2 linked regions of the Gemmata obscuriglobus genome follow. Each later gene encodes a partner of the first gene's protein in a complex. Links are inferred from orthologs where the notes say so. Each region holds a gene or a part of one and is shown in the gene's direction. Other genes may lie near its edges.

The links. Proteins that work in one complex are often made in the same cells at the same time.
Region 2: the proteins of GobsT_RS34815 (region 1) and GobsT_RS00440 are in contact, whole or in part, in a crystal structure (PDB 5DUD), measured with the Escherichia coli proteins. The link is inferred for Gemmata obscuriglobus from one-to-one orthologs.

Annotation. Positions count from the first base shown.
Region 1 is NZ_CP042911.1:8,400,728-8,406,214, forward strand. Bases 1,333-4,227 are described here. They hold GobsT_RS34815 (5-oxoprolinase subunit B family protein), read left to right. Parts: upstream 1,333-2,379; coding sequence 2,380-3,075; downstream 3,076-4,227. Other genes in these bases: GobsT_RS34805 (hypothetical protein), read right to left, coding at 1,333-1,703; GobsT_RS34810 (RNA polymerase sigma factor), read right to left, coding at 1,700-2,191; GobsT_RS34820 (ABC transporter permease), read right to left, coding at 3,165-4,227. Outside these bases: GobsT_RS34800 (hypothetical protein), read right to left, coding at 1-1,236; more of GobsT_RS34805, read right to left, coding at 1,257-1,332; more of GobsT_RS34820, read right to left, coding at 4,228-4,679; GobsT_RS34825 (ABC transporter ATP-binding protein), read right to left, coding at 4,683-5,487.
Region 2 is NZ_CP042911.1:85,438-90,488, forward strand. The notes cover bases 673-3,671. They hold GobsT_RS00440 (5-oxoprolinase subunit C family protein), read left to right. Parts: upstream 673-1,699; coding sequence 1,700-2,644; downstream 2,645-3,671. Other genes in these bases: uppP (undecaprenyl-diphosphatase UppP), read left to right, coding at 673-1,009; GobsT_RS00435 (5-oxoprolinase subunit PxpA), read left to right, coding at 1,017-1,703; GobsT_RS00445 (hypothetical protein), read left to right, coding at 2,707-3,072; GobsT_RS40340 (ISAs1 family transposase), read right to left, coding at 3,104-3,547; GobsT_RS40345 (ISAs1 family transposase), read right to left, coding at 3,528-3,671. Outside these bases: GobsT_RS00425 (carboxypeptidase-like regulatory domain-containing protein), read right to left, coding at 1-117; more of uppP, read left to right, coding at 167-672; more of GobsT_RS40345, read right to left, coding at 3,672-4,250; GobsT_RS00465 (ISKra4-like element ISGob7 family transposase), read left to right, coding at 4,533-5,051. UniProt on the Escherichia coli protein: Catalyzes the cleavage of 5-oxoproline to form L-glutamate coupled to the hydrolysis of ATP to ADP and inorganic phosphate.

The DNA of each region.
Region 1 (5,487 bases):
GTGCGCCTCGAACGTCTTCTCGATCGCGGGCACGTTCATCGCGAACACGCTGACGATCGGGTCGCCGCTCTCCTTGCGCAACTTTTCGGACCGCTCGCGCACCTTCGTAATCTCGGTGCGGGCGTCGGGGACGTTCAGGCTGAAGCACTTCGCGAGGTCGTCGTTGTACGACCGGTACGCGGCGACCGCCCGCAGCGCCACTACCTGCGCCGCAGGCATCTCCTTGATCGCCGCCGCGTCCCAGCCCAGGGTGAGGAGTTGCTTCCGCGCGCCCTGGTAGTTCATGGTGGCGTACGCCGTCGTACCGATGCCGCCGGTGCCGATCTGCTTGTCGTCGGGGCGGCCCATCGTCTGGAACGCGGTCATCATCTCTTCGAGCAGCGCGTTCGCGCGGTCCGTCGAGAGCGCCCCCTTTTCGAGCAGCCGCGCGTTCGGGAACAGGTTGTCGAACAGCCGGGCTTCGCCCTCGAACGCGATCCGCGGGTCGATGACCGGGCGCGGAAGGGTGGTGAGCGCCCAGTACATGTTCGGGCTGCCCGGGCGCTGAATCAGGTGATCCACTTCGCCCAGGAAAATGCTGGCGACCGCGACGCCGACGAGCGTGTGAATCAGCGTCGGGCCTTCGCCCACGTCCTTGCCGAGCCGCATCCCGATTTGGATGCAGTGGACGGCCTCGTCGAACTTCCCCTCCGCGAGCGCGACGCGGGTCCGCAGCTTCTGGAACCGCGCCAGTTCACGGAAGGTTTGCACCTCCGCGAGCAACCCGTCGATGTTACCGACCGACAGCTTGGAGCCCAGCTCCCAGTCGCACCGGTCGGCCCGTGCGGCGTCGTCGAGCGCGCGGAACGAGGCCGCGTGTGTCGCAAGGTACTTCTTCACCTCCGCCAGCGGCAGGGCGTCGACGGTCCCCTCTTCCCATCGGATGAGCGTGTCCTGGAGCTTTTTCGATTCCTGGGCGTCACGGGGCCAACTCGGCTGGAGCAGTTTCGCGCGGTGGTAGTCCATCGCGGCGTTGCCCGGCTTGCGGTCGCGGAGCCGGGGCAACAGTTCGTACTTGAGTGCCGGCGCCGCGGCCGGGGCCGGCGACGCCGCGAGCCGGGTGACGAGCGCGGCCGGCGAGTGGGAACGCTCCACACCGTCGGGCGGGGCGTCCTTTTTCGGCTCGGGCGCGCGTTCTGGTGGTTGTGCCCCCGCGAGCGCGCACGCCAGGAGCAGGAAGATCAACACGCGTGCCATGTCTGGTCCCTCCGGATGCTTCACTTCTCGCCCGGCGGGGGCGCCGAGGGGCCGAGGGGGGGCAGCGCGCCGAGCCCGACCGTGAGCACCTCGTTGCGGACCCCGAACCAGCGGACCGCCGCGCCCGGTTCGGGCGCCGGGCTGTCGGTCCACGACGGGGCGGGCGCGGGTTCCACCGCGGGCGCGGCGCCCTTCGGCGGGGGCGTGAACCGGTCGATGTACACGATGCGCTCGGTCGGCTGGGGAGCGGGCCGGAAGACGAGCACCACGGCCAACCCGACCGCGACCAGCGCGCAGCCCCCCGCGACGACGCGCCAGAACAGAAGCGCCCGGGCCTTGGACTCCCGCCCCGCGGCGAACATGAGCGCGTGCCAGTTGAACCCGTGCGGGGACGGGTCGAGCTGCGCGAGTGCGACCGCGAGCGGGTCGGGCCGGTTCGGCGGATGCTGGGGTGCGGGGGTGCTCATGTGGCTCGAACGGGGCGCTCGGCCCCGAGTTTCTGGCGGAGGGTTTCGATGCCCGCGGCGTAGCGCCGGTAGCAGGTCGCGGCGGAACTGCCCACCGCTTGAGCGATCTGCTCGAACGTCAGCCCGCCCCACAGGTGCGCCACGATGATCTCGCGCGTCTCGGCGGGGAGGACGGAGAGGGCTTCGGAAGCGGCCCGCGCGTCCAGCCCGGTGGGGTCGTAGGACGGCTGGAACCACCGGGGCGCGCTGTCGGCGGCGGCGGCCTCGTACCGGTGCCGCCGGCGGGCCGCCCGGCTGGCGTCGATGGCCCCGTTCCGCACCACCTTGTAGAGCCACGGGAGCAGGTTGTCCGGCGGGGTGCCGAGGCGGACCAGCTTGAGGAACGCGGTCTGCACCACGTCCTCCGGGGTCGCGCACCACTGCCGCGCGTACAGCACGAGTGCCGCCGCGTACCGATCGACCAGTTCGGCTAGCTGCTCCGGTCCCATCGAAAGGTACTAACGCCGCTCCCGCCGTGGCATTTCAGGCGCCCGCGGCGCCACTATATCAAACGCAGTCGTTTCGGGGTTTCGGGTTCCCACTCTGCGGCGAAAATCGCTCGGCGTCGTGGAATGCAGACCCTTCCGAACGTATGACCTGGAACGCAGGCGTGGAACCGGAAACGATCGGAACGGGCATGAAACTCACCCCTCTGGGCGATCAGGCGGTGCTGGCGTACCTCGCGGACGAACCCGCGGCGGTGGCGCTCGCCGCGACGGTACGCGCGGCTAACCCCGTCTGGCTGTTCGATGTCGTCCCGGCCTACGCGAGCGTCGGGGTGTTCTTCGACGCCGACCAAATTCGCGCCGCAGACGTAATGGATTGGCTGAACGCGCTGGCGAGCGAGAAGAGCGAACCCTCCGAGGCCGTGCTCGGCGGCAATGCCCACTCGGGGGGCTCACGCCCCCCACTCGCCTTTCGCGTTCCCGTGTGTTACGAGATGCAACTCGACCTGGCCCGTGTGTGCGAGCACACCGGCCTCTCGGCCGACGCCGTCATCGAGCGGCACACGGCGACCGTTTACACGGTGTACGCAATCGGGTTCGTGCCGGGGTTCCCGTATTTGGGGTATCTGCCATCGGAACTGTGTGGGGTGCGACGGCTGCCGAGCCCCCGGACGCGGGTCGAGCCCGGGAGCGTCGGGCTGACGGGCCGCCAGACGGGCATTTATCCGCTGGCGCGCCCCGGCGGCTGGAACCTGATCGGCCGAACGCCGCTGACGATTGTGGACGTGGCCGACGGGTTCTTCCCGCTGCGGGTGGGGGACACGGTCCGCTTCGAGCGCATCGACGAGGCGCGGTACCGTCAGTTAGAAGGCGAGCGATTGAAGTAAATCGAAAGCGAAAAGGCAAAAGGGAACGGCTAACGCTGTTTCCCTTTTGCCTTTTCGCTTTCGACCTTTGACGGACCCGAAGGGGCGGCTCAACCGTCGCGCTTGGCGAACCGCCACGAGGCGAGCCCAAGCGCCAGGGCGATGAAGATCAGCGACACGCTGACGGCCCCGCCGAACGACGGGAACTCGACCAGCAGCCCGAGCAACCGCGACAAACCGGTCGGCAGGTTCGCGTCGGCGATCAGCTTGGTCGTCAGCTTGTCCAGGTCCTTGTACCGCGGCAGGATGTTGTTGAGCGTGTCCACCAGGGTGTACGACCACTCGGGCAAGTTCACCTGCTGGGTCACCTTGTTGCGGTCGAAGAACCCTTTGACGACCCCACCGATCACCCACATCCCGAACATGAACCCGACCGAAATCAGGATGGACGCGATCGCGCTGCGGGTCAGCACCGCGACCAGCGTGGACACCGCGTACACGACCGCGAACGTGAACGTCAGCGCCGGAATCACCAGCAAGAAGCTCGGGTCCCAGTACCCGGAGCGGATCGCCGTGACCAGCCACACCAGCCCGATGGTGAACGTCGAAACCAGGAAGATGAACGTCAGCCCGCCGATGTACTTGTAAACGAGCAGTTGCACCCGGCCGATCGGCTTGGAGATCAGCAGGTCCAGGCTCCCCTTGCGGAGCATGTTCGGGATGAAGAACGCGGTGATGACGACGCTCAGGAGGAGTGTGACCGCGGCCCCGATCCCGTTCACCAACTGATCCTGGACGAAGTACACCGCCAACCCCAGCGGGACCCGATCGATGGTGAACGCCTTGAACAGGATGTGGATCTTGTGCGGCCACCCGCGGGCGCCGGTCACGCTCTTGAGCGTCACCTCGAACTGGTACTCGGGTTCCGCCACCCCCGGTTTGCGCTTCACGACCACGTCCGACTTGCTCACACCGACGAACGTAACGAACTGCGACTGCAGGAACTCGGCCATGTCCTCGTCGGACACGCCCTTGATGTCCTCGTCTTTCATGTTCGGGGGCATCACGATTTCGAGCTTCTTGTCGGTCCCGCCCTGGTTGAGGAGCCGGTTCCGGTTCTGGCGCGGGTCCTCCTTGATCTTCTCGCCGGCCGGCAGCTTCCACGCCGCTACCGCGAACCGGAACACGTCCGCCCCGCCGGGGGGCTTGGGTTTGGGCTTCTTCTCCTCTTTCTTTTCGTCCTTCTTTTCGTCCGTGGCGCCGCCTTCTTTCACAGATGACGCGTCGTTCGCGGCCCCGGCTTTGCGCGTGCGGAACGGCTGGTCCGTGTACTCGACGGTCAGGTTGAACGTCATGGTTCCGTCGGCCGCTAACCCGGCTTCGGACGGCGTGTACGCGAGCGGCATCGGCATCCCGACCGGGTACTGGCTGCGGCCCTTGTCCGGGAACACGATGTTGAACTGGTCGAGCACCGCGGGCAGGCCCTCGCCCGGCCCCTCGGGCTCGTACGACACGCTCCCCACGAGCACCACCATCAGCAGCGCCAGCGCGAGCATCAGGTAGATGACGAACCCGTCCACGGCCTCGCGGAACGAGTCTTTCAGGATGGCGAAGAACTGTTGCACGGTTCACTCCCCCCCGCCGACCGGGCGTGCGCGGCGGCGGCGGCCGCGGTCCACGCCGGGCTCGGCCCCTTCCACGGTCGTCATGAACACGTCTTCCAGCGACTGCTTCTTCTCGACGATGTGGGTCACCGTCAGCCCCTGGCCGGAGAGCAGCTTCATCACCGGCTCGATGGTCTGCCCGTCCGGCAGCGTCACCTCGACGTGCCCCGGGGTGTCCGGCAGCTTGCGCACCGTGAACCCCAGTTGCGCGACGGCGTCGGTCGGGAACGTCTGGCCGGCCAGCAGCCCGAGGACGAACGTCCCCTTCGTCTTGGTCAGCTCGGCGATGGTGCCTTCGCGCACCAGCTTGCCCTGCTGGAGGATGGCCACCCGGTCGCAGATGAGTTCCACCTCGCCGAGCAGGTGCGAGTTGAGGAAGATGGTGTGGCCGTCGTCCTTGAGCTGCGCCATGAGGTCGCGGATCTCAGCCCGGCCCATCGGGTCCACGCCGTCGGTCGGCTCGTCGAGGATGATGAGGTCCGGGCGGTGCAGCATCGCCTGCGCGATGCCGAGCCGCTGCTTCATGCCCTTCGAGTACGTTTTGATCTTGTAGTGCATGCGGCCGGCGATCCCGACCTGCTCGAGCGTCTCGGGGATGCGCTTCTTGCGCTCGGCGCTCGGCACCCCGTACAGGCTGCCGTAGAAGTCCATCAGCGAGTACCCGGTGTGGTACCCGGGGAACGCGTGGTCCTCGGGCAGGTACCCGACCCGGCGGCGGGCGTTCGCGTCGCCGGCCGGGGCGCCCAGGAGCGACGCCTGCCCCTCGGTC
Region 2 (5,051 bases), 8.3 Mb from region 1 along the record:
CTCGGACCGGACCTCGACGTCCGCGCGCATCGCGTGCGCGTGGGCCGTCCCCGGGCAGAGCAGCGCCCCTAAGAGGCCGAGGGCGATCGGGTGGAAACGCGAACCAGAAAGTCGCATCGGCGGCTCCGAACGGTGGTTCGGTCATTTTACCAGAGCGGGAGTGGGAATGCCCATTTGGGAAGCCGTATTGTTGGGCATCATTCAGGGACTGACAGAGTTCCTGCCGATCAGCAGCACCGCACACCTCCTCGTCGCGCGGAACCTGTTGGGGCACGAGAAGCCCGAAGACGCATTTACGGTCGTGATTCAGCTCGGAACCCTGGTCGCGGTGTTCGTGTACTTCCGCTCGGACATCGCAAAGATGTTGCGGGGACTTGTTGCGGACGTTCGGGCGCGGCGGCTCGCCAGCACACCAGAGTCGCGCCTCGGGTGGTTCATCGTGCTCGGCAGCGTGCCGGTTGTGGGAGCTGGATTCACGCTGAAGAAGTGGCTTAAAGTGACGTTTTTCAACCCGACATCGATCGCGATCGTGGCAATCGCGTTCGCGCTCCTGATGGCCTTGTCCGAGTGGTGGGCGGCGCGGCGGGCGGGACGCGGGCAACCGCCTCGCGCCGAGACGGAAATCACTTGGTTTGATGCGCTTTGGATCGGAGCGTTTCAAGCTCTCGCGCTGATGCCGGGCGGGTCGCGATCCGGGACGACCATCACCGCCGGGCTGTTCGCGGGGCTGAGCCGTTCCGCGGCGGCGCGGTTCTCGTTCCTGTTGTCGCTGCCAGCGATTCTCGGGGCCGGCCTAAAGGAAATGTACGACGAGCGGGCAACGCTACTCGCCAGCGAACAGCTCCGGGCCCTGGTCGTCGGGCTGCTGGTGTCGGCTTTGGTGGGCTATTTCGCGATTGCGTTTCTACTCAGCTTTCTGAAACGTTACAGTACGAGTGCGTTCGTAGTGTACCGGCTTTTACTCGGGGTCGGGATTCTCGGACTCATTGCCGTGGGTGTACTGAAATGAGGCCGGCATGGAAATTGACTTGAACGCGGACCTTGGCGAAGGGGGCGGCCGTGATGCCGAACTGATGCCGCTCATCACGTCCGCCAACGTGTGCTGTGGCCTGCACGCGGGCGGGCCGAGCGAGATCGCCGCGACGCTCGCACTCGCGGGCCAGCACGGCGTGACGGTCGGGGCGCACCCCGGGTACGCGGATCGTGCCAATTTCGGACGGATCGAGCAGTCACTTCTGCCGGACGACGTGGCCGCACTGTGTCTTTACCAGCTCGGGGCGCTGCTCGCACTGACTCCCAAGGTGCGCTATGTGAAACCGCACGGCGCCCTTTACAACCAAGCCTGCCGTGATCGAACCCTGGCGCACACGGTTGTTGAGGTCGCGGCGAGTTACGACCTCGCCGTGGTGGGCCTGCCGGGATCGCAACTCGAAGCCGCAACGAAGACACTCAACAGCCGGTTCGTACCCGAGGGCTTTGCGGACCGCCGCTACCGGCCGGACGGCTCGCTCGTGCCACGCACGGAGCCCGACGCGTTCGTTCACGACCCCGCCGAGGCCGTTTCCCAGGTCGAATGGCTGGTTCGCGCGAAGGGCGTGCGCACGATCTGTGTTCACGGTGACAACCCGGAAGCGGTGACGTTCACACGAGCGGTGCGGGCCTCGCTTCTGGCGCGCGGGTTCACGCTGAAGGCCTTCGCATGAGTTTGTCGGTTCGTGAACCCGGGCTGCAGTCGCTTTTGGTTGATTTCGGGCGCGAGCGGAGCCGCGCGCTGGGGGTGCCCGTCGGCGGCGCCGCCGACCGTGCCGCACTTGCCCTCGGGAACGCACTCGTCGGGAACGCCTCGCACGTCGCGGCACTGGAAGTCGCGCTCGCGGGGCCGGTCCTTGAAGCCCTTCACCCGACCGCGTGCGTAATCTTCGGGGCGCCGTTTCAAAGCACTGTGAACGGTCGGCCACTCAACTCGGGGATGACCTTCCAGCTCGATCCGGGAGAAGTATTGCGGGTCGGCGGAACGGCGGCGGGCGCGCGGGCGTACTTATGCGTGGCTGGCGGTTTTGAAGCGAACGAGGTGCTCGGCAGCCGCTCCGCGCTGGAACCTATTCGCGCCGGGACCATCCTGACGTGCGCAGCGAGCCGCTGTGAGCCGCGGGGTCTGCCGTTCGCGTGGTTAGAGGAAGCGTATCTCTCACCTCCCTTCAGTGCCGGGGAGGGCTTCCAGTCTCTTCGTACTCTCGATGGGCCGCAGCGCGACTGGTTTGTTGACGACCGGTTCTTTACGCAAACCTACGACGTGTTGCCCGCGAGTAATCGCATGGGAGTGCGGTTCCACGGGGCGCCAATTGTGCGGAGGTCGGGGGAACTGGTTTCGGAAGCGGTCGCGCCCGGGGCCGTGCAGGTGACCAACGACGGTTTGCCCATTGTGCTCGGTGCGGACGGTCAGACGATCGGTGGGTACCCGAAGGTGGCGCACGTGATCCGTGCCGATCTCGACCGCCTCGCGCAACTCCGACCCGGAGACCGGGTGCGATTCGTTTGCGTTTCGTCCGCCGAGGCGGAGAACGCGGCCAGGGAGCGGGCAGAGTTCCTGCGTGGGTGGCTCGTGCGGCTTGCCGTTGCGGAGCGACGGCCCGTTCTCGGTTGACCTTGCTCCCCCTCGCGGCCCTCGCTATCCGGCCCACTTTCAACGCACGGAGGAGCGGGACCATGCGGAAAGCAGCACTGATCAGCGCGGCGGCGAGTGCCGTGATCGGGTACGCGGCGGTTCATTTCGCCTTTTTCGCCACCCCCGAGCCGACGGTCGCTCCCGAGGTGCCGGCTGCCGAAACAGCCGCAGAACCGGTGCTCCTGGCTGATGTCGTCGAGGTAACGGATACCGACGTACTGCTCGAAGCTCGGGCGACAGAGGCCGAGGGCACGCCTTTCGATCCGCAAGTCGTACCGGCCTCGTTCGGGGCACCTGCGAAAGAGGTTCCGCCGATCCCGCCGGCCGATGAAACCGAAGAACCTAGGCGGGCCTCGGTCGAGGTCGAAGTGGCACCGCTGCCGCACGCGGGCCGGGTTCGTTCGTGACCCGATCCCCAGGGCCTTTCCTTGATTCACTCTACGTAACTCCGATAAGTCCCTTGGCCATTGCCGGGTCCATCTGGAGCCGCTCGATCGCCTCCGGGCAACTCACCGCCTTGACCTCACGCCACAGGTGCACCACGGCGTTCCGCAGCGCCGCCAGCACCTGTGGTGCGTGCCCCATGCGCACACGACACGCGTCCTCGCCCAGTGTCACGTCACGCACGTAATGCAGTTCGTTCTCGATGCGCCAGTGCGTCCGCACATGGTTCAGGAGTGTGGCCGCATCCGCCTTCTCGGCCGACAGGCTCGTGATGCCGAAATGCACTTCGACCGTCGTTTGGCCTCGGACCGTCCGCTCACGCGTCAACTGGAAGCCCTGCTTCACCCCCGCCCACGTCGGCGAGCACGTCAGAATCGAGGTCGTTTGCAGCGTCCGCTTCTCGATGCGGCCGTGACCCTTATCGACGGTCGTGGCGATGCGGCTCGGGGCGGGCGGAGGCCGATCCCCAGGGGGAAGTGGCCGCCGCGATCGATCGGGCGGCGGTCTCGAAGGCGAACCCGGCTCGGATGTCGATCCCCAATCCGGGTTGGTTGTCCTTCACCGTGAGCACGTAGTCGCCGCCGGCCCCGACCACCTCCTCGGCCAGGTCTCGCTGGCAGAACATGGCGTCGCCGACCACGACCTTCCCTCGCAGCGGCAGAATGCCGAGGAGCGTCAAGGCGGCCTTGTGCTCGTTGGTGCTCGCATCGACCTTGACCTGGGCGAGTACGGCACCGACGGTGGGGGCGTATGCGGCCAGCAGGTGCTGACCGGGGATCGCGCCGTTGCGAGAGCCTCGAAGGGTCTTGCCGTCGATGGAGATGTGTGTGAAGGCGGCCGGGTCGACGCGGCTGGCGATCCAGTACGAGAGGACGTGCTCCAGTTGGTCGGCGTCGAAGCGTCGCAGGGTGCGGGAGAGCGTGGAAACGGCCGGGGTCTTGCCGCGTCGGAAGCCGAGGGCATGGGCGAGGGCGGGTCCGTGCTGTCGCCCGAAGCGAGCGATGCCATTGAGGCTGGTGCGCCCCATGAGCATGGCGAGGGCGACGAGTCCGAGGAAGGGGGCGAGTGGGTGGATAAGGCCGTGCTTGCTGCGGGGATCGGGAACCGCCGCCAGGGCATCGACCAGGGTGCAAGGAGACATGGGTACCTTCCTGGCTGCGAGAAGGCGCCCCATATAGCCACGTTCCCTCGTGTAAGCAAGGTGAAATAAGGAAAGGCGGGTGCCCCTCTGGATTTTGGCATTTGTGAACGGTATGGGAGCCGGCTGGGGAAGCCGTGGCAATCTGGGAGGGATACTGATGCCGACGCTGACTATAGAATACAGTACCGAATCCGAACGGTTGGCCTTGGAACAACTGCTGGGCTATTTCACGGACCTGAATCGTCTGGCCCAAGAAGCTCCCGACGGCACGGTCCTGGCCGCCTGCGAGAAGCATGCACTCGATCAAGGGCGCAAACTGTTGCGGACCACACTCGGTGCCGCCTTGGGTTCACGGATCGAGAAGGACGAGCAAAAAGGGGGCGCGCCCGCACCTGCGCGAAGACGCACCCCGGGCGCTCCAAAGGACCGCACACCCGAACGGTTGTGACCGCCGTTGGTCCGATTGAGCTGGAGCGGAGGTATTTCCACTGCCCCACTTGCGGGCAAGGCGAGTTCGGAGCCGATCGCGGGCTGGGCCTCAGCGGCTACGTCACCCCGGGCGCCTGTCGGATGGCCGTCTTGCTGGGCGTCCAACAGTCCTTCGCCAAAGCCGAAGTGACTCTGGCCGAGGTGGTCGGCTGGGAATTGGACGACAACACCATCCGGCAACTCTGCCACGCCACGGCGGCCCAGGCCACCGCCACCCGGCAACACCGCTCGACCGCTGAAGTCTTCACCCGAGCCCAAGCCGCGGCCAGGACCGAGCGGCCGGTGGACAGCGAGTTGCACATCGACGCGGGC